DNA from 2 places in the Arthrobacter jinronghuae genome. Region 1 is predicted to be linked to the other one. Evidence: predicted binding sites of a transcription regulator. Region 1 holds the regulator's gene; the other holds the start of a gene.

What was found. The regulator HspR, encoded in region 1, represses chaperone genes until heat shock. The targets are predictions, from matches to a motif close to AAGTTGAGTCNNNNNGACTCAACTT.
Region 2: a site for HspR is predicted at 9,106-9,130, ahead of N2K98_RS09775 (Hsp20/alpha crystallin family protein). Genes of this name have one in related genera too.

The regions. Positions count from the first base shown of each region.
Region 1 is NZ_CP104263.1:3,113,097-3,128,519, forward strand. Features, by position in the region: gene N2K98_RS14610 (DEAD/DEAH box helicase) at 1-1,587, opposite strand, end outside; gene trmB (tRNA (guanosine(46)-N7)-methyltransferase TrmB) at 1,875-2,741, shown strand; gene N2K98_RS14620 (NYN domain-containing protein) at 2,747-3,745, shown strand; gene N2K98_RS14625 (dihydrofolate reductase family protein) at 3,950-4,624, shown strand; gene N2K98_RS14630 (MOSC domain-containing protein) at 4,643-5,416, opposite strand; gene N2K98_RS14635 (heat shock protein transcriptional repressor HspR) at 5,454-5,966, opposite strand; gene N2K98_RS14640 (DnaJ C-terminal domain-containing protein) at 6,035-7,033, opposite strand; gene N2K98_RS14645 (nucleotide exchange factor GrpE) at 7,171-7,815, opposite strand; gene dnaK (molecular chaperone DnaK) at 7,818-9,704, opposite strand; gene N2K98_RS14655 (methyltransferase domain-containing protein) at 9,947-10,750, shown strand; gene N2K98_RS14660 (nucleoside/nucleotide kinase family protein) at 10,814-11,404, shown strand; gene cls (cardiolipin synthase) at 11,408-12,883, opposite strand; gene N2K98_RS14670 (aminodeoxychorismate lyase) at 12,966-13,853, shown strand; gene N2K98_RS14675 (energy-coupling factor transporter transmembrane component T family protein) at 13,874-14,677, opposite strand; gene N2K98_RS14680 (ABC transporter ATP-binding protein) at 14,674-15,423, opposite strand, start outside.
Region 2 is NZ_CP104263.1:2,090,300-2,105,722, forward strand. Features, by position in the region: gene N2K98_RS09730 (MIP/aquaporin family protein) at 1-640, opposite strand, end outside; gene N2K98_RS09735 (aldo/keto reductase) at 838-1,674, shown strand; gene N2K98_RS09740 (alpha/beta fold hydrolase) at 1,675-2,604, shown strand; gene N2K98_RS09745 (glycosyltransferase family 4 protein) at 2,607-3,698, shown strand; gene N2K98_RS09750 (NADP-dependent oxidoreductase) at 3,702-4,715, opposite strand; gene N2K98_RS09755 (MarR family winged helix-turn-helix transcriptional regulator) at 4,773-5,207, opposite strand; gene N2K98_RS09760 (phosphotransferase) at 5,313-6,284, shown strand; gene N2K98_RS09765 (HNH endonuclease) at 6,532-8,166, shown strand; gene N2K98_RS09770 (MBL fold metallo-hydrolase) at 8,300-9,037, shown strand; gene N2K98_RS09775 (Hsp20/alpha crystallin family protein) at 9,189-9,662, shown strand; gene N2K98_RS09780 (hypothetical protein) at 9,894-10,043, shown strand; gene N2K98_RS09785 (primosomal protein N') at 10,196-12,403, opposite strand; gene metK (methionine adenosyltransferase) at 12,410-13,633, opposite strand; gene coaBC (bifunctional phosphopantothenoylcysteine decarboxylase/phosphopantothenate--cysteine ligase CoaBC) at 13,690-14,949, opposite strand; gene rpoZ (DNA-directed RNA polymerase subunit omega) at 14,982-15,245, opposite strand; gene gmk (guanylate kinase) at 15,272-15,423, opposite strand, start outside.

The DNA.
Region 1 (15,423 bases):
GGGACCGGCGGCACGTGCCGGACGGCCGGAGGCTGCACCGGCGGCGCCCCGGGAGGCTCCGCCTGCACGCTGGCCGCTGCCGGCGCCCTCGGCGCGCTGGCCGGTTGCCGGGCGGCGGTTGCGGCCGGATGCGGTGGCCGCTGAGGCGCTGTTGCGGCGGCCGTCAGAGGACCGGGCCGGACGCTGCGTACGCACGTCGTCGACGGCACGGTCATTGCGTTCGCTGCGTTCCATGCGGTCGGGGCGTTCAGCCGAAACGCGTCCGCGTCCGCCTGTACCGCCGCGTCCGCCGGCGCGGGGAGCACCTGTGCTGCGGGCAGCACGCTTGCGCTGGGCGTTGGCGCCGGTGGAGCGCCCGCCGCCCTGCTGCGGGGACTTGGCGGCAAGCTGCGCTGCACGGACATGCGGTTCCACGATGGCCGCGCGTTCGCCAATGAGCTTGGCGATCGACGGCGAGTTGTGGCTGACCTTCTCGATGGAAACGTCGACGCCGGCAGCCTTCATCAGCTTCGACACCTCGCTCTTCTGCTCCGGAAGGGTCAGCGTCACGACGGTTCCGCTGGAACCGGCGCGGGCTGTACGGCCTGAGCGGTGCAGGTATGCCTTGTGTTCCGTGGGCGGGTCGATGTGGACGACCAGCTCGACGTCGTCCACGTGCACGCCGCGGGCGGCGACGTCGGTGGCCACCAGGACGCGGACGTCGCCCGAAGCGAACTCCGCCAGGTTGCGGTCACGGGCATTCTGGGACAGGTTGCCGTGCAGGTCCACCGTGGGGATGCCGTTGTCCGTGAGGAACTGGGCCATCTTGCGGGCGTGGTGCTTGGTGCGCATGAACATGATGCGGCGGCCCTGGCCACCGGCCAGTTCCTTGACCAGCAGCTTCTTGGCCGTCTGGTCCTGGACCAGCAGCACGTGGTGCTCCATGGTGGACACCGCTGCCTGCGGCTCATCCACGGAGTGCGTCAGCGGGTTGGACAGGTAGCGGCGGACCAGCTTGTCGACGCCGTTGTCCAGGGTGGCGGAGAACAGCATCCGCTGGCCCTTTTCCGGAGTGCGGTCCAGCAGGCGCTGGACAACCGGCAGGAAGCCGAGGTCGGCCATGTGGTCGGCCTCGTCCAGCACGGTGATCTCGACGGACTCGAGGCTGATGACCTTCTGCTTCATCAGGTCTTCGAGGCGGCCGGGGCAGGCGATGACGATGTCGACGCCGGCCTTGAGTGCCTTTTCCTGACGCTGCTGGGACACGCCGCCGTAGATCACGGTGGTGTTCAGGCCCAGCTCCTTGGCCAGGGGCTCAATCACGTTGTTGATCTGCGTGGCCAGCTCGCGGGTCGGCGCCAGGACCAGGCCCAGCGGGCGGTTCGGGCGGCGGCGGTAGGCGGCTTCATTCTCGGCCAGACGTGCAACCAGCGGAAGGGAGAACGCCAGCGTCTTGCCGGAACCGGTGCGGCCGCGGCCCAGGACGTCACGGCCCTTAAGAGTGTCCGGAAGGGTTTCCACCTGAATGGGGAAGGCCTCGTCAATTCCGGCGGCGGCGAGGGAGGAAACAAGTGCCTTGGGCACACCAAGGGCAGCAAAAGTGGTCATTAAAGACAGGCAACTTTCGGTAAGAGGCCCCCAACGCCGTTTGGGCCGGGGGTTCGCCGAAGAAAAGTCAGACAGTGTCTACCGCACTGAAGCGGGACAAAAGAAAGCGTTCATCGACGCAGGCTGGACTGCTTACACACACTGTTGAAACCTTGGATTTTAAGCATGGTTCAACAGTGGCAGGACCAACATCTGCCTCCAGTTTACCGTAATGCGGAATCTTTCCTAATCGGGGGCTGCACCGGCGGTGAAATCCGGGGCCGTGCCAGCCGATAGCATTAACAGTGATGACTACTGAACCAGCCCTGCCCGACGCCGCCGAAACCGGGCCGGCGGATCCCGCTGCCGGCACCGACGAGGAGCAGCATTTCCGCTCTCCGGTGTCCTTTGTCCGGCGCGGCTCGCGCCTGCAGGGCCGTCGCCAGCAGGCCTGGGATGAACTCTCCGAACGCTTCGTGGTGGATGTCCCGCGTGATGAGGCCGACACCTCGGTGCACCCCGGATACGTGTTCGACGCCGCCGCCGAGTTCGGGCGCACCGCTCCCCTCGTCGTCGAAATCGGCTCGGGCCTGGGCGAAGCCGTTGCGCATGCCGCCGAGCAGAATCCCGAGAAGGACTTCCTCGCCGTGGAGGTCTATCTCCCGGGCCTGGCGCAGACCCTGCAGCGGATTGGGCAGAAGGGCCTGACCAATATCCGCGTGGTCCAGGCGAATGCCCCGGAGGTGCTGACCAGCATGCTCCCGGCCGGGTCCGTGGCGGAGGTTTGGGTGTTCTTCCCCGACCCCTGGCACAAGACCCGGCATCACAAGCGCCGCCTGGTCAAGGAATCCTTCGCCGAGCTGGTGGCCCGGGTGCTGGTACCCGGTGGCACCTGGCGCCTGGCAACGGACTGGTCCGACTACGCCGTACAGATGCGCGAAGTGCTGGATGCTTCGGCCCGGTTCGAGAATCTGCACACCGGCGAACGTGCCGGTGACGAAAGCCCGCTGACCCGCGTGCACCGGGAGGGCCTGGAGAACAAGGCCCCGGAAGACGACGTCGATACCCGCGGCGGCTGGGCCCCCCGCTTCGAGGGCCGGACCCTGACCAGCTTCGAGAACAAGGCCCACGAGGGCGGCCGACTGATTTTTGACCTTGCTTACCGAAGGATCTAAGAACCATGACTGAACCGAACGACGCACGCGTCGGCCTCTACATCGACTTCGACAACATTGTCATCTCGCGCTATCAGCAGTTGCATGGCCGCAACGCGTTCCAGCGTGACGGGATCCGGAATTTCGACCGGACGAACCGCGAGGCCGATCCCGAAGTTGCCGCCAAGCTCACTGCAGCGACGGTGGACTTCAACGCCATTATCGATTTCGCCGCTTCCTTCGGCACCCTGGTGGTTAACCGCGCCTATGCCGACTGGTCGGTACCGGTGAACGCGAGTTACCAGCGCCAGCTGATGTCCCGGGCAGTGGACCTTACGCAGCTGTTCACCACCACGACGCGCGGAACCAAGAACGGGGCGGACATCCGCCTCGCCGTGGACGTAGTCGAAGACCTCTTCCGCCTGCCCGACCTGACCCACGTCATCATCGTCGCCGGCGACAGCGACTACATTGCCCTCGCGCAGAAGTCCAAGCGGCTCGGCCGCTTCGTCGTCGGCATCGGCGTTGCCGGGTCAACCAGCACTTCCCTCGCTGCGGCCTGCGACGAATTCGAGGATTACGACTCGCTTCCCGGGATTGAAGCCGCAGCCGCCGCTCCGGCCGCGGCGGATACTGCCGCCAAAAAGACTGCGGCACCGACGGATTCGCAGCCCGATCCGGCTCCAGCCCGCAGGCTCACCACCGTCCCCATGTTCTCGCACACGGGACAGGCCGGGTTTGAGGAGCCGGAGCCCGCCGACGACGTCGACCCGGGTGTCCTCGCGACGGAACTCCTCGTGCGGGCCCTGCAGATCGGCCACGCGAAGGGCGACGCCGACGAGTGGCTCAACACGGGCACGGTCAAGAACCAGATGCGCCGGATGGACCCGGCCTTCAACGAGAAGCCGCTGGGCTTCCGGTCCTTCACCGACTTCCTCTCCTCGCACGGCGACCTGGTGGAGCTGGACGACGACGGGCCGCAGCGCCTCATCCGCCTTCGCCCGGGTGCCGACGCCCGGCGCTGAGCAGCAGGAACCCGGGGGCCGGTGGACGCCGCCGGCCCGTCTGCGTGCACGGGGACCCACTAAGTGGTGCTGCTGTTACAGCTGAGGTCCCGGACGGCAACAGGAACCCCACCGGGTGGGATGCTGTGCCGCAACCGGCGGGTCAGTGCGCCGGGCGGAGGATGCCGCCGCTTCTGTTGACAGGTACAACGCCGCGTCACGAGCATGGTGCCTGTCACCGTCACCCAGTGCCGCAACCAACGGGAGGGCACCATGGCCGGCCGCGTTTCCATCGATCTTTTTATGACCCTCGACGGCGTCGCCCAGGCTCCGGGCGGCCCGGAGGAAGACCCGGAGGCCGGCTTCGCCTACGGTGGCTGGCAGGCTCCCCTGTTCGACGAAACCGTGGGAGCGCAGGTGGACGAGGGCATCTCCTCCATGGACGCACTGCTGCTGGGCCGGAAGACCTACGACATCTTCGCCGACTACTGGCCTCACCAGCTGGACGGTGGCAACTCCGACATTGCACGCAAGTTTGACTCCATCCCCAAATACGTCGTGTCCCGGGGAACCCCGGATCTGGGCCGATGGCGGGACTCGCACCACCTCGAGGGGGACCTGGCGGACGCGGTGGCAGGCTTACGGGCGCGACACCAGGACGTCCACGTCATCGGGAGCATCGATTTCGCCCGCACCCTGGTGGCGGGCGGTATGTTCGACTCCCTGAACCTGTGGGTGTATCCCGTAGTTCTCGGCCCCGGGAAGCGCCTGTTTCCTCCGGACGGGCCGCCCGCGGAACTGAAACTGCTCGAAGCTTCAGCCGCTTCGGAAAATGGAGCCGTGCTCCTGCGCTACGGCTGGGCGGGACCGGCCCCCGCAACCGGAGTCATGGGGTCCTGACCGGGGCTGCACGCGACGTTATGCGGTCCTGCTGCGGCGGAGGACAACGGCATCTCCCACCCGCAGCATTCCGGTCCGCACTACGTGCGCCTGCAGACCGAACTCCGCGGAGTGGGAACTGCCGAGCAGCTTGAGGGCTTTGGTTTCCGCCGGGACACCCGCCTGCGCCTGGTCGATCATCACGCAGCGTGGCATCCCCTCCCCCAGACGCAGAACAACCTCGCCTCCGAGGACCAGTTCGGCGCCCACCCAGTCGTCCTCGCAGAACGCCGGCTGGGAACCGGTGTCGATCACGATGTTGGCGCGGAAGCGGCGGTCATCCACCGCACCACCGGCCAGGTCCTCGAGAGCAGTCAGTGAGGATGTTGTCACCAGGTGCAGGGGCGTCTCGTCGTGGTGTCCGGCACCGGTTTCGGCCCGCAGGGTCAGTTCCCGGCCGAAGGCTGCGCTCAGCGCCCGCGAGGCGGCCGGATCATCGACTCGATACCGATGGCCCTCGGGGCTCAGCAGCAGCGGTACGCCGCCGTTGTCATCAAGGAAGTTGTTCTCACCAAGGATGTTGTTGTCCTCGACCACGGAGGACCACTGCATCAGCCCGGGGACCGGGCGGAACCGCCGGGTCCGCTTGCCGCTGGCGATGCCGCCGTCGCCGGTGTAAACCGCCCACCGGCGGTCATGCTGCAATCCCGTGCCGGTCACGGCGGACGCGCGCACCGCCTGGCCCGCGGTGGACTTGACCGGATAGCGGTACAGCGCCTGGACCTGGCCTACCGGGGTTTCCTCGTATGGCATCCCGGCATTGTGTCACAAGGACACCAGCGGCCGGCGCTTAGAGTGACTGCACGTAGTCGTCGTCGGCGTAGTTCCGCTCGGCGGACTTGCCGGCGGGAAGGGCGCGCAGCCTGCTCCGGCGCTCCATCAGCGAGACCAGGCCCAGCTGCTGAACGGCTGTCGCGGCGGCCGGCGGGCGCTGCCCGCGGCTGAGGGTGACGACGTCGCCGGCGAGCCCGGCAGCGAAGACGCGGCTGCGGTCCGGGGCACGCCGTTGCGCCTCGTCCAGTTGGGTGGAGAGTTCCACAACCCGCTGGCGCAGGCCGGTGACTTGGTTCTGCAGCTCCATGATCCGCTTGATGCCTTCGAGGGAAACGCCCTCCTGGGAGAGTTTCTGGACCTCTCGCAGCAGTTCGATGTCGCGCTGCGAGTAGCGGCGGGAGCGGCCGGGCGCCCGACTGGGACGGACAATCCCGAGCCGGTCGTATTGCCGGAGGGTCTGCGGATGCATTTCCGCGAGCTCAGCGGCAACGGAGATCACGAAAATAGGCGCATTGACATCTATGCCCATTGTTCCTCCTTCACTGCTGTTGAAATGGTAGCGCGGGAAGTTCGCCCTCCGGCGGATGAAACCACCTGTTAAAGCCGTGCTTTTGCTGCCAATCCGACCCGGGGGTCCTCGCCCTTGGTCGCATCGGCAAATGCCTCCACAGCTTCCCGGGCGTCCTTGTTCAAGTGGGTGGGCACGGCGACGTCGATAGTCACCAGCAGGTCCCCGTTGCCCTTGGAGGTGTGCACGCCGCGGCCCTTGACCCGCAGGGTGCGTCCCGACGGTGTTCCGGCGGGTACCTTGAGCCGGACGGTATCGGAGGTGAGGGTAGGCACCTCGATGGTCGCCCCCAGGGCTGCCTCGGGGAACGAGACCGGAACGTGGATCCGGATGTTGTTGCCCTCGCGGGTGAAGAAGTCGTGCGGCGTGACGTGGACGGTGACCATCAGGTCTCCGGCACCTGCGGCGCCGGGCTGCCCCTTGCCGCGCACCCGGATCTTCTGGCCGTCCTTGACGCCGGCCGGCACCCGGACCTCCACTACTTCGCCGCTGGGTTCGCGCAGGCCGATCACGGTTCCGTTAATGGATCCGGCAAAGGAAATGGTGGTGCTGGCCGTCCGGTCCGCGCCCTTGGTGGGCGGCGGGGCGCCGAAGCCGCCGCCGCCGAAACCGCTGCCGCCGCCGAAAAGGTCGGCGAATTCGGGCGGGATGTTGCTGCCGCCCGCGTTAAAGGTGGTCCTCCGGCCGCCGCCGCGTGCGGTCTGCCCGAACAGGTCTCCGAAGATATCCTCGAAGCCCGCCCCGCCGGCGCCGCCGCCGCCCTGGGGGCCGCCGGCAGTGAACCGGGCGCCGCTTCCCATGGCGCGGATGGCGTCATACTGCTGGCGTTCCTCGGCATCGGAGAGGACCGAATACGCCTCGGAGAGGTCCTTGAACATCCGCTCGGAGTTGGCGTCGCCCTGGTTCTGGTCGGGATGGTACTTCCGCGCCAGTTTGCGGTACGCCTTCTTGATGTCGGCGTCGGACGCATCCTTGGGAACACCCAGAATCTTGTAAAAGTCCTTATCGACCCAATCCTGACTAGCCAATTGGTGTCCCTTCCTCATTTGCGAATCCCGCTGCATTGCCGTGAAAACACGGCTGCCGGGCCTGCTGCCCCTGCTGCGGGACCTGCCGATGGAAAAATGTCCGGGGCCGCTTTACGGCGGCCCCGGACACGGTACAACTACTGTTCCGGAACCGAAACAATCACCTGCGCGGCACGCAGGACCCGGTCGCCGGACTTGTAGCCGGCCCTCAGGATCTGCGTGACGGTATCGAACGTGACGTCCGCGCTCTGCTGCTGGATGAGTGCCTCGTGGATGTTCGGATCGAACTCCACACCGGTCTCATCGATGCGGCTGAGCCCGTACGTCTTCAGCGAGTTCTCCAGCTTGGTAGCGATCGCAGCGAAGGGTCCCTCCGCCAGGTCGCCGTGCTGGCGTGCGGCGTCGATGTCGTCCAGGACGGGCATCAGGGAGTTCAGCACTCCGATGACGGCCATTTCCCGGGCGACGTCGCGGTCGCGTTCCACCCGCTTGCGGTAGTTCACGTACTCGGCCTGCAGTCGCAGCAGGTCGTTGCGCAGTTCAGCGGCTTCCGGCGAACCGGACGCGGCAGGCTGGGCCGGCACGTCGGCGTTGTTCAGGATCTGCTCCGCCTGGGAGAGCGCATCTCCGTCGGCCCCGGCGGCCGGGGCGGAAGCCGAAGCTTCCTCCCCTGCCGCGCCACCGTTGGCGGAATCCGCAGTCTCGCCCGCGCCGGGCGTGTCCTGGCCGTTTACGGGCTCTTCACCTTCGGGAGTGTTCCCGTGCTCGTTTTCCGCCGGCATGATTACTTCTTTTCTTCGTCGTCGACAACTTCGGCGTCAACGATGTCTTCGTCACCGGCGGCGCTGCCTGCGGCAGAGCCGTCACCGGCCGGAGCACCGTCAGCAGCACCGGGGGTGCTGTCAGCGCCGGCTGCGGAGGCCTGGGCGTAAATAGCTTCGCCCAGCTTGGTCTGGGAAGCCTGCAGCTTCTCAAACGCGGTCTTGACCTCGTCGTCGTTGTCCGTGCCTTCAAGCGCCTTCTTCAGCGCGTCGACGTCGGACTTGACCTCGGTCTTGACGTCTTCGGGCAGCTTGTCGTCATTGTCGGTGAGGAGCTTGTCCACCGAGTAGGCGAGCTGCTCGGCCGAGTTGCGGATGTCGGCGGCCTCGCGGCGCTTCTTGTCTTCCGCGGCGTGCTCTTCGGCCTCGCGGACCATGCGGTCGATGTCTTCCTTGTTGAGGGAGGACCCGCCGGTGATGGTCATGGACTGCTCCGCGCCGGTGCCCTTGTCCTTGGCGGACACGTGCACAATGCCGTTGGCGTCGATGTCGAAGGTGACCTCGATCTGCGGAACGCCGCGCGGAGCCGGCGCAATGCCGGTCAGCTCGAACGTGCCCAGCGGCTTGTTGTCGCGGGTGAATTCGCGTTCGCCCTGGAAGACCTGGATGGCCACGGACGGCTGGTTGTCATCCGCCGTGGTGAAGGTTTCGCTGCGCTTGGTGGGGATGGCCGTGTTGCGCTCGATCAGCTTGGTCATCACACCGCCCTTGGTTTCGATGCCCAGGGACAGCGGGGTGACGTCGATGAGCAGCACGTCCTTGCGCTCACCCTTCAGCACGCCGGCCTGCAGGGCAGCGCCCACGGCCACAACCTCGTCAGGGTTTACGCCCTTGTTCGGCTCCTTGCCGCCGGCGAGTTCCTTCACCAGTTCGCTGACAGCCGGCATACGGGTGGAACCGCCCACAAGGATGATGTGGTCGATGTCGGAGACCTTGATGCCGGCCTCGGAAATGACGTCGTTGAACGGCTTCTTGGTGCGGTCCAGCAGATCCTTGGTCAGGTCCTGGAACTTGGCACGGGACAGGTGCTCATCCAGGTGAACCGGGCCTTCGGGGGTGACCGAGAGGTACTGCAGGGAGATGTTGGTGGAGGTGGCCGAGGAGAGTTCCTTCTTGGCCTGCTCCGCAGCTTCCTTCAGGCGCTGCAGGGCGATCTTGTCCTTGGACAGATCAGCACCCTTGGCCTTGGCCTGGCTCAGCAGGTAATCAACAATGCGCTGGTCCCAGTCGTCGCCGCCGAGGCGGTTGTCGCCGGCCGTTGCACGGACCTGGATGGTCGAGAATTCGTCTTCGTCCTTGCCGACTTCCAGCAGGGAAACGTCGAAGGTGCCGCCGCCGAGGTCGAAGACGAGGATGAGTTCGTCTTCCTTGCCCTTGTCCAGGCCGTACGCCAGGGCAGCTGCGGTGGGCTCGTTGACGATGCGCAGCACGTTGAGGCCTGCGATCTCGCCGGCTTCCTTGGTTGCCTGACGCTCGGCATCGTTGAAGTAGGCGGGAACGGTGACCACGGCGTCCGTGACCTTCTCACCGAGGTAGGCCTCGGCGTCGTTCTTCAGCTTCATCAGGATGCGGGCGGAGATCTCCTGGGCGGTGTACTTCTTGCCGTCCACGTCAACGTTCCAGTCGGTGCCCATGTGGCGCTTGACGGAAGCGATGGTCCGGTCAATGTTATTGACGGCCTGGCGCTTGGCGATCTCGCCGACCAGGACTTCACCGGACTTGGCGAAGGCTACGACGGACGGCGTGGTGCGGCCGCCTTCGGCGTTGGCGATAACCGTGGGCTCGCCGCCTTCGAGAACCGAGACAACCGAGTTGGTAGTACCGAGGTCAATACCTACTGCACGTGACATATTTGCTTCCTCTTTCCTTGGAGAAACCCGCATCTCGTGGCGACACCGGCGCGGCCTGCCCCGGAGGACAGCCACCCGGTTCGCCACCAAGAGCTATTGAGCGTTCTACACTCAACTTTACTCAGCAGCACTTCTTTGTCAACAAACTTGAGCGCATCCGGCTCAACTCTGTGCCCGGAGGTTGCGGAACACGGCAGCCGGCCCTTCCCCCTCCCCGGCGGGTCTGGCGGTAGGGTCCTGCCATGGCTTCCGAAACCTATTCCCACGGCCATCACCGCAGCGTGGTGGACGTCCATGCCCTCCGCACTGCGCGGGACTGCGCAGCGTATCTGTTGCCGGAACTGCAGCCGGGAGTAAGCATTCTCGACGTCGGCTGCGGCCCGGGCAGCATCACCGCCGACTTCGCGGCGCTTGCGGCACCGGGACCCGTGGTGGGCCTGGATTCCTCCGAGGACGTCCTTGTCTCCGCCCGTGCACGGGCAGCCGGGCGCGGGCTGGCTAATGCCTCCTTTGTTGCAGGGAACGTCTACGACCTCGATTTCCCGGATGAAACCTTCGACGTTGTCCACGCCCATCAGGTGCTCCAGCACCTGATGGACCCGGTGGCCGCACTGCGGGAAATGCGCCGGGTCGCCAAGCCCGGCGGGCTGGTGGCGGTGCGCGACGCCGATTTCGCCGGCATGATCTGGCATCCGCCCACACCGGAACTGGCGCAGTGGATGCGGATCTACCGGGAGATTGCCCGCGGCAACTCCGCTGAGCCCGATGCCGGCAGGCACCTGCTGGCATGGGCACTGGAGGCCGGCTTCACCGAGATCACACCCTCATCCTCCAACTGGCTCTACGCGACACCGGAAGAGCGGCGCAGGCACGCGGAATCCTGGTCCGAACGCGTACTGCACTCCGCCTTCGCCGAGCAGGCCCGGGAACGCGGACTGGCGGACCGTCACCAGCTGGAACAGGTTGCCGCCGGCTGGCGGGAGTGGGCCGATGCCCCGGACGGCTGGTTCCTCATCCCGTGCGGGGAGCTGCTTCTTCGGGCCTGACCTTTTCTGGCTAGGGTTAAGGAATGTTCCGAATCCTGACCGTGTGCACGGGCAACACCCCCGATGCCCGCTAAACCCGGCGCGCCCCTGCTTATTGCCGTGGACGGCTTCTCCGGTGCCGGCAAAACGACCCTGGCCACCGAAATTGCCGCCGCCATGACCCGATTCGGCTCCGTGCGGCTGTTCCATCTGGAGGATGTCTACCCGGGCTGGGACGGCCTGGAATCGGGAATGACCTACTACCGCGAGCAGATCCTGCGCCCGCTCGCCGAAGGACGCTCCGCCCGCTGGCAGGCCTGGGACTGGGATGCCGGCCGCTACGGAGACTGGCAGACCACCGAACCGGCCGACGTCGTGGTCTTCGAAGGCGTGGGCTCCGGGCACCGCGAGGCCCGCGCCCTGCTGGACACCACGGTCTGGGTGGCGGGTGAGGAAACGGTCCGCCGCCGCTGCGCACTGGAACGCGACGGCGGCACCTACGCTCCGCACTGGGAACGCTGGGCGGCACAGGAACGCCGCTGGGCTGCCGACGACGACGCCGCCTCCGCCGCGGATCTCACCGTGCGTCTGGTGGGTCCGCAGGGGAACGCCGGGGCAGCGCTGGCGGCCGTCCTGTCCCGGCTGCAGCCTGAACCGCAGCACATTCCCGGCTAGGGATTACTGCAAGGTCGCGGTCAGCCGGGCCACGTTGTCGATGTACCGCTGCCAGACCGGCCGGCCCACCCAGTTCTCCAGGATGAGCTCCTTGGACAGGGCCCGGTAGGTGTCCTCGATGCGGCGGATCTGCTTCACAATGGTGCCGTCAAACATCATCACCGACACCTCGAGGTTCAGCGAAAATGAGCGCATGTCCATGTTGCTGGACCCCAGCACCGCCACGTCCTCGTCGATGGTGAAGTGCTTTGCGTGCAGCACCAGCGGTTTGGGGTACTGGTAAATCCGGACACCGGCGCGCAGCAGCGCCTCATAGTAGGAGCGCTGGGCGTGGTCCACCAGGAACTGGTCGCCTTTTTCGGAGACGAACAATTCCACGTCCACGCCGCGCTGCGCCGCCGTCGTCACTGCGTAAAGCAGCGTGTCATCGGGGACGAAGTACGGGCTGGTGATGGAAATGCGGTCGCTGGCCGAGTAAATAAGGGACGCGAAAAGGCGCAGGTTGTTCTCGGTGCTGAACCCGGGGCCGCTGGGTACTACCTGGCAGGTGACGTCTCCGGGATTGAACGAGGATTCGTACAGGTCCAGTTCGCGTTCCAGGTTTTCGTCCGTTTCGGCGTTCCAGTCGGTGGCGAAGACAACGTTGAGTTCGTCCACCACCGGCCCTTCCATGCGGGCCATCAGCTCTACCCATTTGCGGCCGGACCGGCGGTTTCGGCGTTTGTTGTAGGCCGGCTCCACCATGTTCTGGGAGCCGGTGAAGCCCACTGCCCCGTCCACCACCAGGATTTTGCGGTGGTTGCGCAGGTCGGGGCGGCGCCAGCGCCCGCGGAGCGGCTCCACCGGAAGCATCCGCCGCCATTGGACGCCGCTGCTGCGCAGTTCCCGCAGCAGCTTCCGGTAGCCGGGGATGCGCAGGGTGCCGATGTGGTCGAAAAGCAGCCGGACGGTGACTCCGCGCCCTGCAGCGTCCTTCAGGGCCTGGAAGAAGTCCCGGGTCACGGCGTCATAGCCCATGATGTAGAACTCCACATGGACGTACCGCTTGGCCAATTCCACTTCGCGGGTCATGTCCGCAATGGACTCGAGGTAGTCGCGCTGCACGTCCACCTTGTTGCCGTCCAGGGTGGGAAAGGAGCCCAGCCGGCGGTTGAGTTCTGCGGCATTCAGTACCCACTCGGGGCCGCCGTAGTTGGTGCCCTCGGTTTCCAGTTCCTTGGTGTTTTCACGGACCAGTCGGCTGATTTCAGCCTGCCGTTTGACCCGGTGTTCGGAGAGCCGGTGGTTGCCGAAGAGTGAAAAGAGAATGATCCCCGGGATCGGCAGGAAGAAGATGCACAACAGCCAGGCCATTGCTGTGGTGGGCCGGCGGTTGCCCGGCACAATGCCCAGGGCAATGATCCGGATCGCGTAATCCACCGCCGTCAACACGCCGGTAGTCCACCCAGCCAGGTCAATACCGGTCAGAGACCACCACACACTTATGCTCCTCCCGAGCCGCCTTTTAGACAGCCTATCGGCCGGAAGGACCTATCCGGGCCTGCGCCGCTACGCTGATGACATGACTGTTCTGGTTTTCCTGGATTCAGCTTTCCCCGACGGCCGTCCGGCGGACGCCGGGGTCCCCCAGCTGATGATCAATGATCTGGGTGTGACCCGCGGGGACGGGATCTTCGAATCGCTCCTGGCCGTGGACGGGGTGCCCCGTAAACCGGGCGCCCATTTGGACCGGATGGCATCCTCGGCGCAGCTGCTGGACCTGGCGCTGCCGCCGCGCGATGCCTGGGAACGGGCCATTGCCACCGCGCTCGCCCTGCACACGGAGGCCTCCGCCGCCGGAACCGGTTCCGCCGCCCGGGCGGCGGTGAAACTCGTGGTGACCCGTGGCGTCGAGGGCGCCGGCACACCCACGGCATGGGTGCAGGTGACCGCTGCCCCCGATGCCTCACGGCAGCGCACCGAGGGCATCAAGGTCCTGCTCCTGGACCGCGGTTATGACAGCCTGGCGGCTGCCCGAGCTCCGTGGCTGCTGCTCGGCGCCAAGACGCTCTCCTATGCCGTGAACATGGCCGCCCTGCGCTACGTCCGCGCGAACGGCGCCGACGATGCAATCTTCACGTCCTCCGACGGCAAGGTCCTCGAAGGGCCAACGTCCACCGTGGTGCTGGCCCGCGAACGCAACGGCGTGCGTACCCTGCTCACCCCCGAGCGCAAGAGCGGCATCCTGGCCGGGACCACGCAGGATGCCCTTTTCAGGGCGGCTGAAGCTGCCGGCTGGGAGCTGGGGTACGGGCCGCTGGTGCCCGAGGACCTGTTCGCGGCCGACGGTGTCTGGCTGGCGTCCAGCATCCGGCTGTTGGTGCCGGTGCGTTCCATCGACGGCAGGGAACTGCCCTTCTCCGAGGCGCTGAACACCGAACTCACCAAGCTGGCGGACGCCGCCCTCTAAGTCTGCCGGGCCGGGAAGCCTCAGGTCAGGATGAAGTTGAACGTTCCGGCCGCCACCGCAGCTGCCACCGCAGCAACGGACAGGGCTACCCCCACCCCGAACACCACCGCGTCCACCCCGCTGAAAGTCGACGTTCGAGCCCAGGTCCGTTCCGCTGCGCCGAAGCCGCGCGCTTCCATTGCCGTCGCCAGGCGGGTGGCCCGGCGGATCGCCTGCACCAGCAGCGCCAGGGACTGCCCGGCGAAACCTCGGATCCGGGCTGCTCCCCCGGCGTCCGGTCCCGCGCCGCGGGCATGCCGGGCCAGTCCGATGGTGCGCCATTCCTCCACCAGCAGCCCCACCAGCCGCATGGCCGCCAGCGCGCCCAGGACAAAGCGGTGCGGCAGCCTCAGTTTCTGGGCCAGGGCATCGGCCAGGTCGGTGGGATCGGTCGTGGCCAGCAGATAGATTCCCGGCAGGGCTATGGCCAGGCCGCGCAGCCCGATGGCGATGCCCGCGGCAACGGAACCGGAGGTGAACACCAGCGGCCCGGCCTCGAGCAGCACCGTCCCGGTCTTTTCCGCCAGCAGCGCCGTGCCCCACGCGCCGATCAGCGCCGCGGCGAGCAGCGGCCAGATCCGCCGCACCAATGTTCCGATCCGGATGTGCAGCAGCGGCAGCAGGGCCAGTTCGGCGGTGAGGACGACGGCGGCACTCACCCAGTCCACCGTCACCAGTACTGCCAGGGTCAGCAGCACTGCCGCGGCAAGCTTGGAGAGCGGGTTGGCGCGGGCCAGGAACGTGCCGGCGGGCCGGGCCGGCGCCCCGGCAACTACAGCGCTCATCGCCGCACCTGGACGTCCCGGGCCGTTCCGACGTCGCCGGTTGCGGCGCCGCCGGCTGGAACGCCGGGCGCGGCAGCTGCAGGTGTGAGGACCCCGTCCGCCACCCGGAGGTTCCGGGAGGCGAGCGCCTCGATGAATTCGGCATCGTGCGTTACGGAAACCACGCAGCGTCCTTCCGACAACTGGCCGCGGAGCAGCGCCACCAGTTCCGCCCAGGTCCGGGCATCCTGTCCGAAGGTCGGTTCATCCAGCAGCAGGATGGACGGCTCCGTGGCAAGCATGGTCGCCACGGACAGCCGGCGTTTCTCGCCGCCTGAAAGCGTGAACGGGTTGGCCTCGAGCAGCCCGTCCAGCCGGAGCCGTTCCGCCAGCTGATGCACCCGGGCCAACACCTGTCCGTCCGTCTCCCGGCCCAGCCGCCGCGGCCCGAAGGCCAGTTCATCCAGCACGGTGTTGGCCAGGAACTGGTGTTCGGGTTCCTGAAAGACGGTGCCGATGCGGTCCACCAGCTGCGCGGAGGTCCAGCGGCCGGGTTCCGGGCGGGCCGTGCCGGCAAGGGCAGGGGCCGCGGTGAGGGTTCCTCCCCGTGGCCGGAGCAGACCGCCGAGAGTCAGGGCAAGCGTGGATTTACCCGCACCGTTGGGTCCGGTGATACCGACGGCGGTGCCGGCGTCCAGGCTCAGGTCCGCTCCGGTCAGCACGGCGGGGCCGCGGAGCGAACGCGCAACGGCCAGCCCGCGGGCCTC
Region 2 (15,423 bases), 1.0 Mb from region 1:
TGCCCTTGCCCGGGATGGGCAGCAGGGCGTGCACGATGCGGGGTCCAAGATCACGGGCCGGGTTGATGGCGTAGCCGGTGGGGCCGCCGAGCGATGCGCCGATGCCGAGCACCACGAGGGCCACGGCCAGCGGGCCGAGCTCCGTGGGGGTTCCTGCGAAGGCAACGATGGTGAAGACGAGGACGAAGGTGCCTACGACCTCGGTCACAACGTTCCAGCCGTAGGACCGGATAGCCGGACCGGTGGAGAAGACACCCAGGATGTTGGCTGCGTCGGGCTCGTCGTCGAACTGCTTCTTGTAGGCGAGCCACGCCACAAAGGCACCAATGATGGCACCGGCCATCTGCCCGGCGAAGTAAACCATGGCCGCGCCGAAGGAGACCTCGACGCCCGGCGCGAATTCCTCATTGCCTGCCGCCCAGAGACCTACCGTGACGGCGGGGTTGATGTGTGCGCCGGAAATAGCGGCCGCATACACGCCGGCAAAAACACCGATGGCCCACCCCCAGTTGACCATCAGGAACCCGCCGCCGGCACCCTTCGTTTTTGCCAGCGCCACGTTGGCCACGACACCGCAGCCCAGAATAATGAGGATGGCCGTTCCGGCCAGCTCACTGATGAAAACTTCTCCGAGAGTCACCATCGACTCCTCCGATCATTCGTATCTGTCCGCGACCCAAGTGGGAGGGCGGACTGTTGGTTTCTATGCAACCAATCTTTTGCAAGAAGCGCCATTACCTTAGCCGACCTGTTTGGCGCCACGCCAATCTTCACGCGGCGAAACAGGTAGTCAGGGCACGATTCGGCACCGTGCCCGCACCTCGGTAAAGTCGTCATATGCAGCCTGCAGCTCGAGTTCCGCTCAATAACGGCGTCATGATGGATCAGGTCGGCTTCGGCACCTACAAGATCCCGGCCGACGACGCCGCCCGGCTGTGCCTTGAGGCGCTCGGGGCAGGCTACCGGCACCTCGATACGGCGGCCCTGTACGGCAATGAAGCCGGGGTGGGAGAGGCCGTGAACACCTTCGTCCGCGCGAACGAAGCCGAGCGCAGCGACATTTTCGTTACCTCGAAGGTCTGGAACACCGACCAGGGCTACGACTCCACTCTGCGTGCCTTTGATGCGTCCCTCTCCCGGCTGGGCCTGGACTACTTGGATCTATACCTCATCCACTGGCCGTGCCCGCAGCGGGGGCAGTTCGTCGACACGTACCGGGCGTTGGAGGAGCTCTACGCCGCAGGCCGGGTCCGTGCCATCGGCGTCTCCAATTTCCAGCCCGGCCATCTGCATCAGCTGCTGGACGCGACCGGAATTGTCCCGGCGGTAAACCAGATTGAACTGCACCCGTGGCTGGCACAGGAGGAACTGCGGCAGCTGCACCAGCGGCTCGGAATCCGAACGGCTGCGTGGAGTCCGCTGGGCCGCGGTGCAGTCCTCGCGGACCCGGTAGTTGTGCGGATTGCCGCTGAACTCGGCCGCACCCCCGCGCAGGTGATCCTCCGCTGGCACCTGGACCTCGGCAACATCGTTATCCCCAAGGCCAGCAGTCCGGAGCGGATTGCCGGAAACCTGGACCTGTACTCCTTCGAGCTGACCGACGATCACCGGACGGCGTTGAACGGACTGGACCGGGGCCAGCGGTCCGGATCGAATCCCGACGAGGTGAACTGAATGTCCGGTACTGCAGCGCGGAGTTCGTTGACGCCGTCGGGCGCCCCTGCGCCTTTCTCCCGCAAGGCCGCAGTACGGTCCTTTTCCGTGTACGGCACCGAGCAGGTCTGCCGGGACTTCGCGCCGGTAACGGAGGACGACGCCGGCCTGCCGCCGATCTTCATGGTCCACGGGTTCCGCGGCGACCACCACGGACTGCTGCGGGTTGTCGAAGCACTCCCCCGCCACCGTGTCCTGGTGCCTGACCTTCCCGGTTTCGGCGCCGGAGCCGCCCTTCCCGGCCCGCACGATGTCCCCGCCTACACCGCATTTGTCCGCGAAGCACTGGCGGACCTGGGTCTGGGTGCGGACACCGTCCTGCTCGGCCACTCCTTCGGCTCCATCATTGCCGCGCACCTGGCGGCCCAGTCGCCGGAGCTGATCAGTGAGCTGGTGCTCGTCAACCCGATCTGCGAGCCTGCACTGGAGGGTCCCAAGGGGATCACCAGCAAGGCGGCTGAACTCTACTATCGGCTGGCGGCGGCACTGCCGGAGAAATCCGGCATGGCACTGCTCCGCAGCCCGGTCATTGTCCGGGGCATGAGCATGCTGATGGCAAAGACGAAGGACCCGGGCCTGCGCCGCTGGATCCATGCCCAGCACGATGCGTACTTCAGCGCCTTCGCGAACCGCCGGGTGGTCCTGGATGCCTTCCGGGCATCCATTTCGGCCACGGTGCGCGACGTCGCCGCGCAGCTTTCCATGCCGGTGCTGCTGATCGCGGCGGAACAGGACGACATCGGATCGGTTCGGGGACAGCGCCTGCTTGCGGATCGGATCCCCGACGCGGAACTGCAGATGCTCCCCGGTGTCGGCCACCTGGTGCACTATGAAAAGCCGGCTGAGGCAGCCGACAAGATCGAGGATTTCCTGTCGCGGAGGCATGTATGAGGATGCGCCTGGCCGTAGACGCACGGTTTACCCGCACAGACCACCACGACGGCATCAGCCGCTACGGCGCCAGCCTGATCGAGGCGGTGAGCCGGCACGCCGACGTCGTGATGCTGATTTCGGACGAACGCCAGCTGGGCCTGCTCCCGGACCTGCCGTGGGTGAAGGTCAACAGCCCGCTTTCCCCCGCGGAACTGTTCGTGGCTTTCCGGATCAACCGGCTGGGTGCCGACGCGGTTTTCTGCCCGATGCAGACCATGGGCAGCTGGGGCCGGAAGTATCCGCTGATCCTGACCCTGCATGACCTGATCTATTACCAGAACCCGACGCCGCCGTCGTTCCTTCCGCCGGCGGTTCGCTGGCTGTGGCGGCTGTACCATCTGGCCTACTGGCCGCAGCGGCTGCTGCTGGACAGGGCCGACGTCGTTGCCACCATCAGCGGGACTACGCGGGAGCTGATGTCCCGCCACCGGTTGACGAAACGCCCCGTCCGGATAGTGGCCAACGCACCCCAGGCGGGTGCCGTGCCGCGGGACCCGGATGCGAAGGCCGAGGCGTCGCTGCTGTATATGGGGTCCTTCATGCCGTACAAGAACGTGGAGACCATCATCCGCGGCATGGAATACCTGCCCGACTTCACGCTGCACCTGCTGAGCCGGATCTCCGATGCGCGGCGAAGCGAGCTTGAGGCGCTGATTCCCGCCGGAGCGCGCGTGAGGTTCCACAACGGGGTCACCGATGAGGAGTATGACGCCCTCCTGCGACGCACCACGGCCCTGGTAACGCTGTCGAAAGCCGAGGGCTACGGGCTGCCGGTGATCGAGGCAATGGCCGTGGGCACACCGGTGATTGCCAGTGACATTCCGATTTTCCGCGAGGTTTCCGGCGGTGCGGCGGTGCTGGTGGATCCGGATGATCCGTCCGCCTTCGCCGGGGCCGTACGGCAGCTTGGCGAGCCCGGGCGCTGGCAGAAGGCGTCCGACGCCGGCGTGCAGCGGGCCGCCGACTACAGCTGGGGTGCCTCTGCCACCCAGCTCATGGAAACGGCCGGGGAGGCTGTCCGCCTGTTCCCCGGCCGCCGCCGTCGTCGTTGATCCCTACTTGCCCAGGTTCACGATCATCTTGCCCTTGTTGGCACCCTTCATCAGGTCAATGAAGGCCTGCGGGGAGTTTTCGAGTCCGTCCACGAACGTCTCGTCATAGCGGACCAGGCCGTCCTGCATCCAGCGGGTCATCAGCGCGGCGAACTCGTCCGCGTACTGGTTGTAGCTGCCCACCAGGAACCCCCGGAGCGTGATTTCCTTGCCGATGGCAATGGCCAGGTTCCGCGGGCCGACAGGCGCATCGTTGTACTGCGAAATGGCGCCGCACATGGCGATCCGCCCGAACTTGTTCATCACCGACAGGGCCGCTTCCAGGTGCTCGCCGCCCACGTTGTCGAAGTAGACGTCAATGCCGTCGGCCCCGGCAGCCTTCTTCAGCGAATCCTTCACGGGACCGTCGTGGTAGTTGAACGCTTCGTCGAAGCCCAGGTCGAGCAGCCGCTGGACCTTTTCGGCGGAACCGGCACTGCCGATGACCTTCTTGGCACCCATGGCCTTTGCGATCTGCCCGACCAGCGAACCCACGGCGCCCGCGGCTCCCGAGACGAAGACGACGTCGCCTTCCTTGAATTCCGCCACCTTGGTCAGGCCGGCATAGGCGGTCTGGCCGGTCATGCCCAGCACCCCGAGGTACGCGCTGGCCGGAGCGGCGTCCGTATCGATGACACGTGCACGGCGCCCGTCAAGGACGGCATAGTCGCGCCAGCCGAGGCCGTGCAGTACCTTGTCCCCCGGCTTGTGGTCCGGTGAGCGTGACTCCACGACTTCACCGACGGCGCCGCCCTCCAGCGCTTCGTCGAGCCGGAACGGCGGTACATAGGACTTCGCGTCATTCATCCGGCCGCGCATATACGGGTCCACGGACATGTGCAGGTTGCGGACCAGGACCTGGCCCTCCTGCAGTTCGGGTACCGGTACCTCCGCCAGACGGAAGTTCTGCTCCGTCGGCCACCCGTCGGGGCGGGAAGCAAGCTGGATTTCGCGGCCGGTTTCGGGGTAACTGCTCATGGAATGAACCTTACTGTCGGGGTTGATGGTAGGTATTGGTGCCGGGTATTGGTGCCGTCACTTCGCCGCGGCCTGCCGCAGTGCGGCAGTAACCTTGGCGAGTGTGTCCTGCAGGCTCTGCAGGTCCTGCGGTGCCAGTCCGGCGGAGGCTGCGAGCCGGTCCGGCAGGTTCCTGGCGTCATTTTGAAGTGCGCGTCCGGCATCCGTGAGGTTGATACGGACGCGCCTCTCGTCCTCGACGGCACGACGCCGCTGCACCAGGTCCGCTGCCTCCAGCCGCTTGAGCAGCGGCGAAAGCGTGCCGGAGTCCAGGTCCAGTGCCTCGCCCAGGTCCCGGACGCTTTGGGCGTCTTTCTCCCAGAGCAGCGACATCACCAGGTACTGCGGGTAGGTCAGCCCCATCTCTTCAAGCATCGGACGATAGAGGGCCGTAGCCGCCCGGGAGGCGGAGTACAGCGAGAAGCACACCTGCCGCTGTAGGGATTCGTTCATGAGCCCACCGTAGGGCACAATTCAATTGTGCACAACCTGTTTGTGGCGGCTCGCTGGATGCGCCCTTGCCTGCTTGGGTACAAGTGCTGCCCTAGGCTGTTCCGAATGCAGAGCATCCCCGATTACCGCCGCACGGCCGCCAGACGTCCCTGGGCCGAGTTGCCGGCAGTCCTGCAGTTGCGGCTCCGTACATATCTGGGCGGCAGCATCACATCGGTGCAGCCGGCGGGCGGCGGCTTCACGCCCGGTTTCGCCGCGGTTCTCGGGAACGACGCCGGGGTGCGCGTCTTCGTGAAGGCGGCACCGGCGTCGGACACTGTCACTTACCGGTCATACGTGCGCGAATCGCAGGTGGTGCCCTTGATGCCTGCGGGCATGCCCATGCCGGCGCTGCTTGCCGCCGAATGCCTGGCGGCGGAGGGCACCGACTGGCAGCTGCTCGTTTATGAGGCGGTGGACGGACGCATGCCCGGCCAGCCGTGGACCAGCGCGGACCTGCTCGCCGTCGAGGACTCCTGCAACACCGCCGCCGGCCTCCTGGCGAACTTCCCGCAGGATGCTGCCGGCCGTCCCGTTGCAGAAGACATGGCCCGGATACCCTCCGCTTTCGAGCCGGTAGCCGAGGGCGGTCCGGCTCCGTGGTTCCTGCCGACGCTGAGTGCCGAACAGGCACGGACGTTTTCGGGACTGCTGGAACTGTGTCCCGAGGCCCTGGCAGGTGATGCAGTCCTTCACGGAGACCTGCGCCCGGACAATATCCTGATCAGCTCCGGGCAGGCACTGTTCTGCGACTGGAATTTCCTCGGGACCGGCGCTCCCTGGCTGGACTGGGTCGGGGTACTTCCTTACGTGCGTGGTGACGGGTTCGACGTCGACGCCGAACTCCGGCGGTCGGCGCTTACCCGGGACGTCCCAGCTGACCATATTGACGCGTGGCTGGCGTCGCTGCTCAACTGCATGATCGACTCGGGCTGCAAGCCCGAGGTGGCATCAAGCCCGCACCTGCGCAGCCACGGGAGGCATACGGCACGGCTGATCTACGCCTGGCTGGTCGCCCGGCGCGGGCTGGCGTGGTGAGGGGTGGCCGCGGGGAGAGGGTTGGCCGCCTGAGGGGTGGCCGCGTGAGGGCCTGTCGCTCGGCGTGGGCTTGTCGCGCAGCGAGGGCATCTAATGAGCTCCGAAGCGCGGTGCAACCGGCTCCGGAGGACCATCTGGGTCTGTAACCGCCGCCGTTCCCACAGCGCACAGTGCCCGTTAAAAACAGGTATTGAGTCGCGTAGTTTTGGCCTTTTATGCAGTCAAACAGAACACTAGACTCGAACACATGTTCGAATATCTGCCATCGGTTGATCATCATCGGAGGGGCCCGCTGGAGGCCCAATCCGCAGTGTTTGACGCCTGGGTGGAGTACTTGGCAGCTGAGTTCGAACCTAACTCCCTTCCGACGCCGGAGGGCTCAGTTTCGGAAATCGCATCGGATTCGGAACTGATCGACCAACTGCGGGCGCTTGAGGAACTGAAGGGTGCCGCTGCCGCAGCGCAGGCACGGATCGCAGCGGCATTCGACGCCTCACAGCGGAGCAAGCAGAAACACGCCGGCCTGCGGAAGGAAGAGTTGGGGCGAGGGGTAGCTTCACAGATCGCACTGGCCCGGCGGGAATCCGCCAACAAGGGCGGACGGCTGCTCGGCTTGGCAAAAGCCCTGACCTCGGAGATGCCGTACACAATGCAGGCTCTGTCCTTCGGAAAGATCAGCGAATGGCGGGCCACACTCCTGGTGCGCGAGACAGCTTGCCTCTCCCTCGAAGACCGGCGGCAAGTGGATGAAGAAGTGGCAGGTGATGCCGGCCTGCTGGAGTCCCTGGGCGACCGGCAAATCATCGCCCGCGCCAAGGCTGCCGCATACCGATTGGACCCGCGGGCGGCAGTGAACCGCGCCGCGAAAGCAGCCTCTGAACGGTTTGTCTCCTGCCGTCCGGCGCCGGACACCATGACGTATCTCACCGGATTACTGCCCGTGGCACAGGGAGTGGGCGTCTACACAGCCCTCTCTCACGAGGCTGACCGGCTACGCGCCGCCGGCGACTCAAGGGGGCGGGGCCAGATCATGGCGGACACCCTGGTGGAACGGGTCACCGGGCTGGGAGATGCGGGCTCGACGAAGGTGGAGATCCAGCTGGTAATGACCGACCGGACCTTACTGGCAGGCGATTCGGAACCGGCGCTGGTACCCGGGTACGGTCCGGTGCCGGCGCAGTGGGCTAGGGATCTGGTTCGGCGCCGGAGCCGGCGGGGCCCGAGCAGACGGCACCAGAGCAGCCGGGGCCGGACTAAGGACCAAGCCATGGGCGGCTCCGACAAGCACGCGGAACACTGGGTCCGGAGGCTGTACACGGCTCCGGACACCGGAGAGCTGGTGGCGATGGATTCCCGCGCACGGCTGTTTCCCAAGTCCCTGGCACGGTTCATCGCGGCCCGGGATACTGCCTGCCGAATGCCCTGGTGCGGAGCACCAATCCGCCATCTGGACCATATCCGCCCTCACAACCGCGGCGGACCCACCAGTGCATCCAACGGGCAGGGACTATGCGAGGCATGTAACCATGCAAAGGAAGCGCCCGGGTGGCGTGCAGAACCAGTCCGAAGGAGCAGCCCGGAGGCCGAAGCAGACGCCGGCATCAACGCGGGACCCGGACGCCCGGTAGACACAGCGACCGCAGGACACACGGTGGACACGACGACGCCGACCGGCCACACGTATCGTTCCACCGCTCCGCCCCTGCCCGGGACGGCATTGCCCGGGACTGCTTTACCAGGGGCGCTACCGCGGCTGGCACGTCCGCAAGACCACCCGGCTCACCTGCAAGAGAACCCGACGCCTCCCCTGGCCCGTCCCCCGGCGCGTTCGCCGGACTCCCCCGTTGAAGCATGCATAGCGGATTTTGTCTGGGCCGCCTAAAGGTGAACCCCGGAGGGCTGCCGCAGATGGAAGCACGTGGCTATAGTGGCGGCCAACCAGCTAGCGAGGGCCAAGAAGCCAGTGGCCAACTCAGCCCTCACGGATCGGCTAATTGTCATCAGAAGGAGGACCCGTGAAGCTTGGACCGCATCTGCACCGCATCGGAAACGACATCGTGGCTGCTTATTTGGTCGACACCGACGACGGGATTACCGTGATCGACACGGGACTCCCCGGGCACTGGAACGATCTGCTCGCCGAGCTTAAATCCATGGGTCGAAGCCTGGATGACATACGCGGGGTGGTCCTGACCCACGGCGACAGCGACCACATCGGCTTTGCAGAAAGACTGCGCCGAAGCCAGAACGTGCCCGTCTTCGTCCATTCCGAAGACGCAGACCGTGCTCGCGGCGGCAAGAAGCCAAAGCCTGCAATGGGCCCCATGCGGCCGGGCCCCGTGGTTCGGTTCTTCGCCTACGCGCTGCGCAAGCGGGGCTGGCGCCCAACGTACCTCACCCAGGTATCCGAAGTGGCCGACGGAGATGTCCTCCCGCTTCCGGGTTCACCGCGCGTCATCGCCCTGCCGGGACACTCTCCGGGGAGCGTCGCCGTGTACGTTCCGGTTGCGGATGCGGTCTTTGTCGGGGATGCCCTCACCACGCGCGACGTACTGACAGGGCAGACCGGCATCCGGCCCGCACCGTTCACCGATGACCCTGCGTTAGCCCTCAATTCCCTGAACCGACTGGCCGGCCTCGAGGCCACATGGGTGCTCCCCGGACACGGGGCTCCCTGGCGCGGTTCCCCGGGCGAGGTTCAGGAACTGGCACGCCTGGCGGCAGTTCGGACGGATCGCTCCGGCAGCCGCTAAGGCCACAAATTCATCACCAGAAAAAGTAGTTGGCACTCGCCCCACGAGAGTGCTAATCTCATTTTCGCAAGTTGAGTGTTGCTGACTCAACTTTGGAACTGAATCTCGGCACCGCTGAAAAAGCGATCACGTAGAAGGAGTTGGTACCACCATGGCTATGAAGTTTGATCCGTTCCAGGAACTGGACCGCATGGCTCAGGCACTGCGTGGCGAAGGAACCCTGCGCGGCATGCCTATGGACCTCTACCGGCAAGGCGACCAGTACATCCTCGCAGCAGATCTCCCCGGGATCGATCCCGGATCCATCGACATTGACGTCGACGGCCAGCTGCTGACAATCCGGGCCCAGCGCACACTGCAGAACGCGGACGGGGTCAAGTGGCTCACGCGTGAACGGGAAGCCGGTAACTTCCTGCGCCAGCTCAACCTTGGCCAGGGGATCGACACTGAACAGATTTCCGCCCAGTACGAGAACGGCGTCCTCAGTGTCATCATCCCCGTGGTTGAGCGGGCCAAGCCCCGCAAGATCGCCGTCCAAACCTCAACGGAATCTTCCGCCATCAACGGCGAAACAGTCGAAAGCAGCGCAGTCGAAGGTACCAGCCGTGAAACCGTTGGGGCCTAATCCCTGACCACATTTTCTACGACGAAGGGCTCCGGAGATCCGGAGCCCTTCGTTGTACCCGCCACCGGTGCACACCCAGTGGCAAACTTCACCCCGATTCCGGTCAATTCCGCTTTCCACGGGGCGGGATACTGGGAAATGTACGCCATGAAACGGATCGGGCCGGGGCAAGAGGGTGGCAGCCACAGCTGCAGCCACTAGATTCCGGCGACCGGGAAAGGGGACGCAGCAGTGAGGCTGCCAACTGTCAATCATCGGTACTGGATGATCCACGGAGTACCCCGTGGACTGTTTGGCCGGTTGTCCCGGTTGGGCGGCGCCGCCCAGCTGGCTTTGCTTTCCCTCCTCGGCGCCAGCGCGGTCCTGTTCGAGCTGCTGTAAGTAGGAACTGCCCCAGGAACTCGAGCTGCGGTAAAGAGGAACCAACTGCAGGAACTCGAGCTGCCGGAAGTAAGAATTGCTTCAGGAACTCGCCAGCTGTAAGCAAGAACTGCCGCAGGAACCCGCCGCCGGACGCCTGGACCTAAAGGACGTTAAAGGACGTCAGTTCCGTCCACTCGAATGTAGACGGGATCGCCCGTCCGGCGTGCAGAGGCAGCAGCCTTGGTAGAACGCAGGGCCGCCGTAATCGCGGGTGCTGCCGTGTACGGGAAAAACAGGAGTGTCCGGTAGCGTCCACCGGCCCCGCCCAGCTGGCCTTCCGGAGACCTGCTGTCCCGTTGCTGGGAGTTGCCCGACGGCGGAACCACCGCGGGTGCAAGAGGCGCCGGCCCCACGGCCCGGACACCCTCAGGCAGCTCGAGCCGAGTGATAAACGCGTCAAGCCCTTCCCTCGACCCGCTCAGTTCGGCATACCGTACGGCCGGAGGCAAACCCAGTTCACGCCGCAGCTCCAGTTCGCGTTCCGCCGCCGAAGCCGGGTCCCAACGGAGCAGATGGCCGACCGTTGCCGAATCATCGGCTGTGACAACCACGAGGCCTTTTTCCGTTGCCGGGCGGACCAGCGCTGCCGCCGTAAACCAGCGGCGCAGGGTGTCCTCCCCCGCCCGCAGCGATTCCCGGGACAGCATCGCATTGCCGTCCAGCAGGATGGCTGCGGCGTAGCCGCCCGGAGCTACGGGTTCGGCTCCGGGGGTGGCGACGACCAGGGCCGGGGTGTCCGGAATCTCGGTCCGGATGTGGTCGCCGGCGGACGAAATCACAGTGGTGGAGGGGAACGCACGGCCCAGTTCCTCGGCGGTGCGCCCGGCACCGGCGGTGGAGCCCCGCAGCTGGGTTCCGCCGCAGTTTCCGCAATGCCACATGGGTTCCGGCCGCCCGCACCAGCGGCATGCCGGAATACCGTTCCTGCTGGCCAGGCCCAATGGACCGGAGCAGTTGCGGCAGCGGGCGGGTTCCCGGCATTCCTGGCAGGACAACGCCGGCGAGAAACCGGTCCGGGCCACCTGGACCAGCACCGGTCCCCGCGTCAGTCCGTCCTGCGCCGCCTTCCACGCTGCGTGCGGTATCCGGGCCCGGGCAGCCAAGGGATCGCGTTCCATCGTGAAGGAGTCGGTAGTGCTGACCACCCGCGGGGCATGCGTCCGGACGGTGGAACGTTCGGCGGCTATACCGGCCGCCCAGCCGCTGGCGACCAGCCGTTGTGCCTCAGTGCTCCGCGAATGGGACGCCAGGAGCAGGGCTGCGTCTTCCAGCTCGGCACGCAGCAGCAGTACGTCGCGGGTGTGCTGGTAGGGCGCCCGCTGTTCGGCGTGCAGGTCGTCTGCGTCATCCCAGATAACGGCCAGGCCGAGATCCTGCACCGGCGCATAGGCGGCCGAACGGGTACCAATTGCCACGCGGACATCACCGTGCAGCAACTGGAGGAAACTGCGGTAGCGCGGGGTGGGTCCGTCTTCGGCCGTCAACCGGACAAAGGCAGCTGCCCCGATCCGGGCAGTAAGCGCGGACTGCACCCGGGAGAGGTCCTTGTTGTCGGGAACGACGACGACGGCGCCCCGCCCGGAGAGCAGCGTGGACCGGACAGCCTCGGCAATTTCTGCAGGCCAGTCCTGCGGGCCGTAGCCGCCCAGCGAGGAGAGCACAGCGCGGGGGCGGTGGCCCGCGGCCAGATGGGTCAGGAACCGCGGTCCGTGCGGATAGCGTGTCAGCGGGTTGGCTCCGGCCCCTTCCGGTCCAGGCACGGCGTCGGCCGGTCCGGGCACGGCGTCGGCCGGTCCCGCCGACGAGCCGCCGCCCGTACCGGAGTCGCCGTCGGCACCAGAGCCGGCGTCAGCGGATTCCGCCCGGGCCTCGGGAGTAAATTCCTTCTCCACCCGCGCCGCACGCGGCGGAATGGCTACGCGCAGCACATCGTGGACCGTTCCGGCGTAGCGTGCGGCGACGGCCTCGGCCAGGCGCAGGATCTGCGGGGAAAGCACGGGCTGCGGGGAGATTATCTTTCCCAGCGGCATCAACCGGGCAGTGGTGTCCGCTTCGGCCACCCGTTCGGTGATGAATCCCGGGAGTTCCTGGCCGCCGAACCGGACTTTGACCCGGGCGCCCGGCACAGCGTCGGTGTCGAGGTCGGCCGGGACCAGATAGTCAAAGGGACGGTCCAGGTGCGGCAGCGGGGAATCCAGCAGGACGCGGGCAATCGGCAGGGCGGAAGCCGGCTGCGCCTTGCCCACGGGTTTTGCCGACGGCGTGAAGCCGTGCAGCAGGGAAAGCTGCACGGCCTCAGTGGTGTCGTCGGCGGCCATGGCCGGCTACACGTTGAAGTAGCTGCGGAGGTCCTCGACCTTGTCCTTGCGCTCCCAGGTGAAACCTTCGTCCTCGCGGCCGAAGTGGCCGTGGGCGGCAGTCCGCTGGTAGATGGGACGCTTGAGGTCCAGGCCGTTGATGATGCCCAGCGGACGCAGGTCGAAGACTTCCTTCACAGCGTCGGCAATCCGGGCCGGGTCAACTGTTTCGGTGCCGAAGGTTTCAACATAGATGCCTACGGGGCGGGCCATGCCGATGGCGTAGGCAATCTGGATTTCCGCACGCCGGGCCAGACCGGCGGCAACCACGTTCTTGGCTACCCAGCGCATGGCGTAGGCCGCGGACCGGTCTACCTTGCTCGGGTCCTTGCCGCTGAAGGCACCGCCGCCGTGGCGGGCGAATCCGCCGTAGGTGTCAACGATGATCTTGCGGCCGGTGAGGCCGGCATCGCCGACGGGGCCGCCGATGACGAACGGGCCGCCCGGGTTGATGATGTGCTCGACGGCCGAGATGTCGAGGTCGGTGCCGGCGAGGACGGGGTTGACCACGTACTCCACCATGTCGGCCCGCAGTTGTTCCAGGTCCAGCTCCGCGGCGTGCTGCGTGGAGACAACCACGGAGTCCACGGAAACCGGCCGGTCGCCGTCGTACCCCACGGTGACCTGGGTCTTGCCGTCAGGGCGCAGGTACGGAAGGGTGCCGTCCTTGCGGACAGTGGTGAGGCGTTCGGAGAGCCGGTGTGCCAGCCAGATAGGCGTGGGCATAAGTACCGAGGTCTCGTCGCTGGCGTAGCCGAACATGATGCCCTGGTCCCCCGCGCCCTGGGCGTCATAGGGGTCAATGACCTTCCCGGTCCGGTTCTCCAGGGAGTTGAACACGCCTGAAGCAATTTCCGGGGACTGCTGGCCGATGGAGACGGACACGCCGCAGCGGGCGCCGTCGAAGCCGTTGGCCGAGGAATCGTAACCAATGTCCAGGATGGTGTCGCGCACCAGCTGCGGGATTTCAACGTAACCCTCGGTGGTTACTTCTCCGGCGACGTGCACCAGTCCGGTGGTCACCAGGGTTTCAACGGCTACCCGGGACTCGGGGTCAACCTTGAGCAGGCCGTCGAGGATTGCGTCACTGATCTGGTCACAGATTTTGTCCGGGTGGCCCTCAGTGACGGATTCCGAGGTGAAAAGGCGCAGATTGGACTGCGGCTTAGCGGGAGAGGAAGTAGAAGTCACGGGATTTACTCTACCGGGCCCCACCGACCATCCAAGCACGCGCAGGGTGCGCAGCCTCAGGCGGTGCGTGCAGCGAGCTCGGCGGAAATCCGCGCGATGATGCGTGCCGAAACGTCGGCTTTGGTACCGGCAGCGCTCTCGCCTGCATCCTCTGCGGCGTCTGCCGGTGAGAGAATCCTCACCTCGGTTTCGTCCTGGCCGAAGACAAGGGATTTGCCGACCCGGTTGAGGACCAGCAGGTCGCAGCCCTTGCGGGCAAGCTTCTTACGCCCGTATTCGAGCACATCGGAGGTGGCATCTCCGGTTTCGGCAGCAAAGCCGACAATGAGCTTGGGGGTGCGTGTTCCGGCTGCGTCGCGCGCCTGGACCAGTTCGCGCAGGATGTCGGGATTCCTGACGAGGGTGATCACGGGATCAGCTTCGTCGTCGCGCTTCTTGATTTTGGTGTCCACCACCTGTGAGGGACGGAAATCCGCCACCGCAGCGGCCATGATCACGACGTCGGAGTCCGCGGCAGCCGCATGCACAGCGGTACGCAGTTCGAGGGCCGTTTCAACGCGGAGAAGCTCGACGCCGCTCGGCGCCGGAACGTCCATGTGCGCCGCTATGAGCCGCACCCGGGCGCCGGCCGCCAGAGCCGCTTCGGCCAGCGCTGTCCCCTGCTTTCCTGAGGAGCGGTTGCCGAGGAACCGGACCGGGTCCAGCGGTTCACGGGTGCCGCCGGCAGTGATGGTGACGGTGGTGCCGGCCAGCGCGCCGGGGGCGGATGCCGGCTGGGCGGCTTCGGCGGCTGCTTTAACGGCGGCCAGTGCGGCGGTGAAGATAGCCTCAGGTTCCGGCAGGCGGCCGGGGCCGGTGTCCTTGCCGGTAAGCCGCCCGATGCCCGGCTCCAGCACCACGGCGCCCCGGCTGCGCAGGGTTGCGACGTTGGCGGTGGTTGCGGGATGCATCCACATTTCGGTATGCATGGCCGGCGCGAAAACCACCGGCCCGCGGGCCATCAGCAGGGTGTTGGTGAGCAGGTCGTTCGCCTGGCCGGCGGCAGCCCGGGCCAGCAGGTCCGCAGTGGCCGGGGCCACCACGATCAGATCCGCTTCATGTCCGAGCCGCACATGGTTAACCTTCTCCACTTCGTCGAAGACGGAGGAGGAGACGGGGTTGCCCGAGAGCGCCTCCCAGGTGGAGACGCCGACGAACTGCTTGGAGGATTCGGTGGGGACAACAGTGACGTTGTGCCCGGCCTCGGTGAAAAGCCGCAGCAGCGACGCGGCCTTGTACGCGGCGATTCCGCCGCCGACGCCCAGGACTATGCGCACGCTGCTGCCTTCCCCCTTGTGTTCGCTGAGCTTTACTCGGCGTTCTCGTTCGGGCGCACCACGAGCATGCCGTCGTTGATCTCGCGCAGGGCGATGGACAACGGCTTTTCGTTCAGCTTGGTTTCCACCAGCGGGCCGACGTACTCGAACAGGCCCTCGTGCAGCTGGGAGTAGTAGGCGTTGATCTGGCGGGCGCGCTTGGCACCGTAGATGACCAGCGCGTACTTGGAATCGGCTGCTTCGAGCAGGTCGTCGATCGGCGGGTTGATGATGCCTTCAGACACAGGGTTCTCCAAAATTCTTGAACGGGATTCGCGGTTTGTCAGCGCGTGCGCGGACTGATTCCCATGAGTGATACAAGCTCAGCTGCCGCCCGCTGGACGTCATCATTAATGACGGTGTGATCGAACTCGGACTCGGCAGCAAGTTCCAGTTTAGCGGTTTCCAGCCGTTGCTGCTGCTCTTCGGACGTTT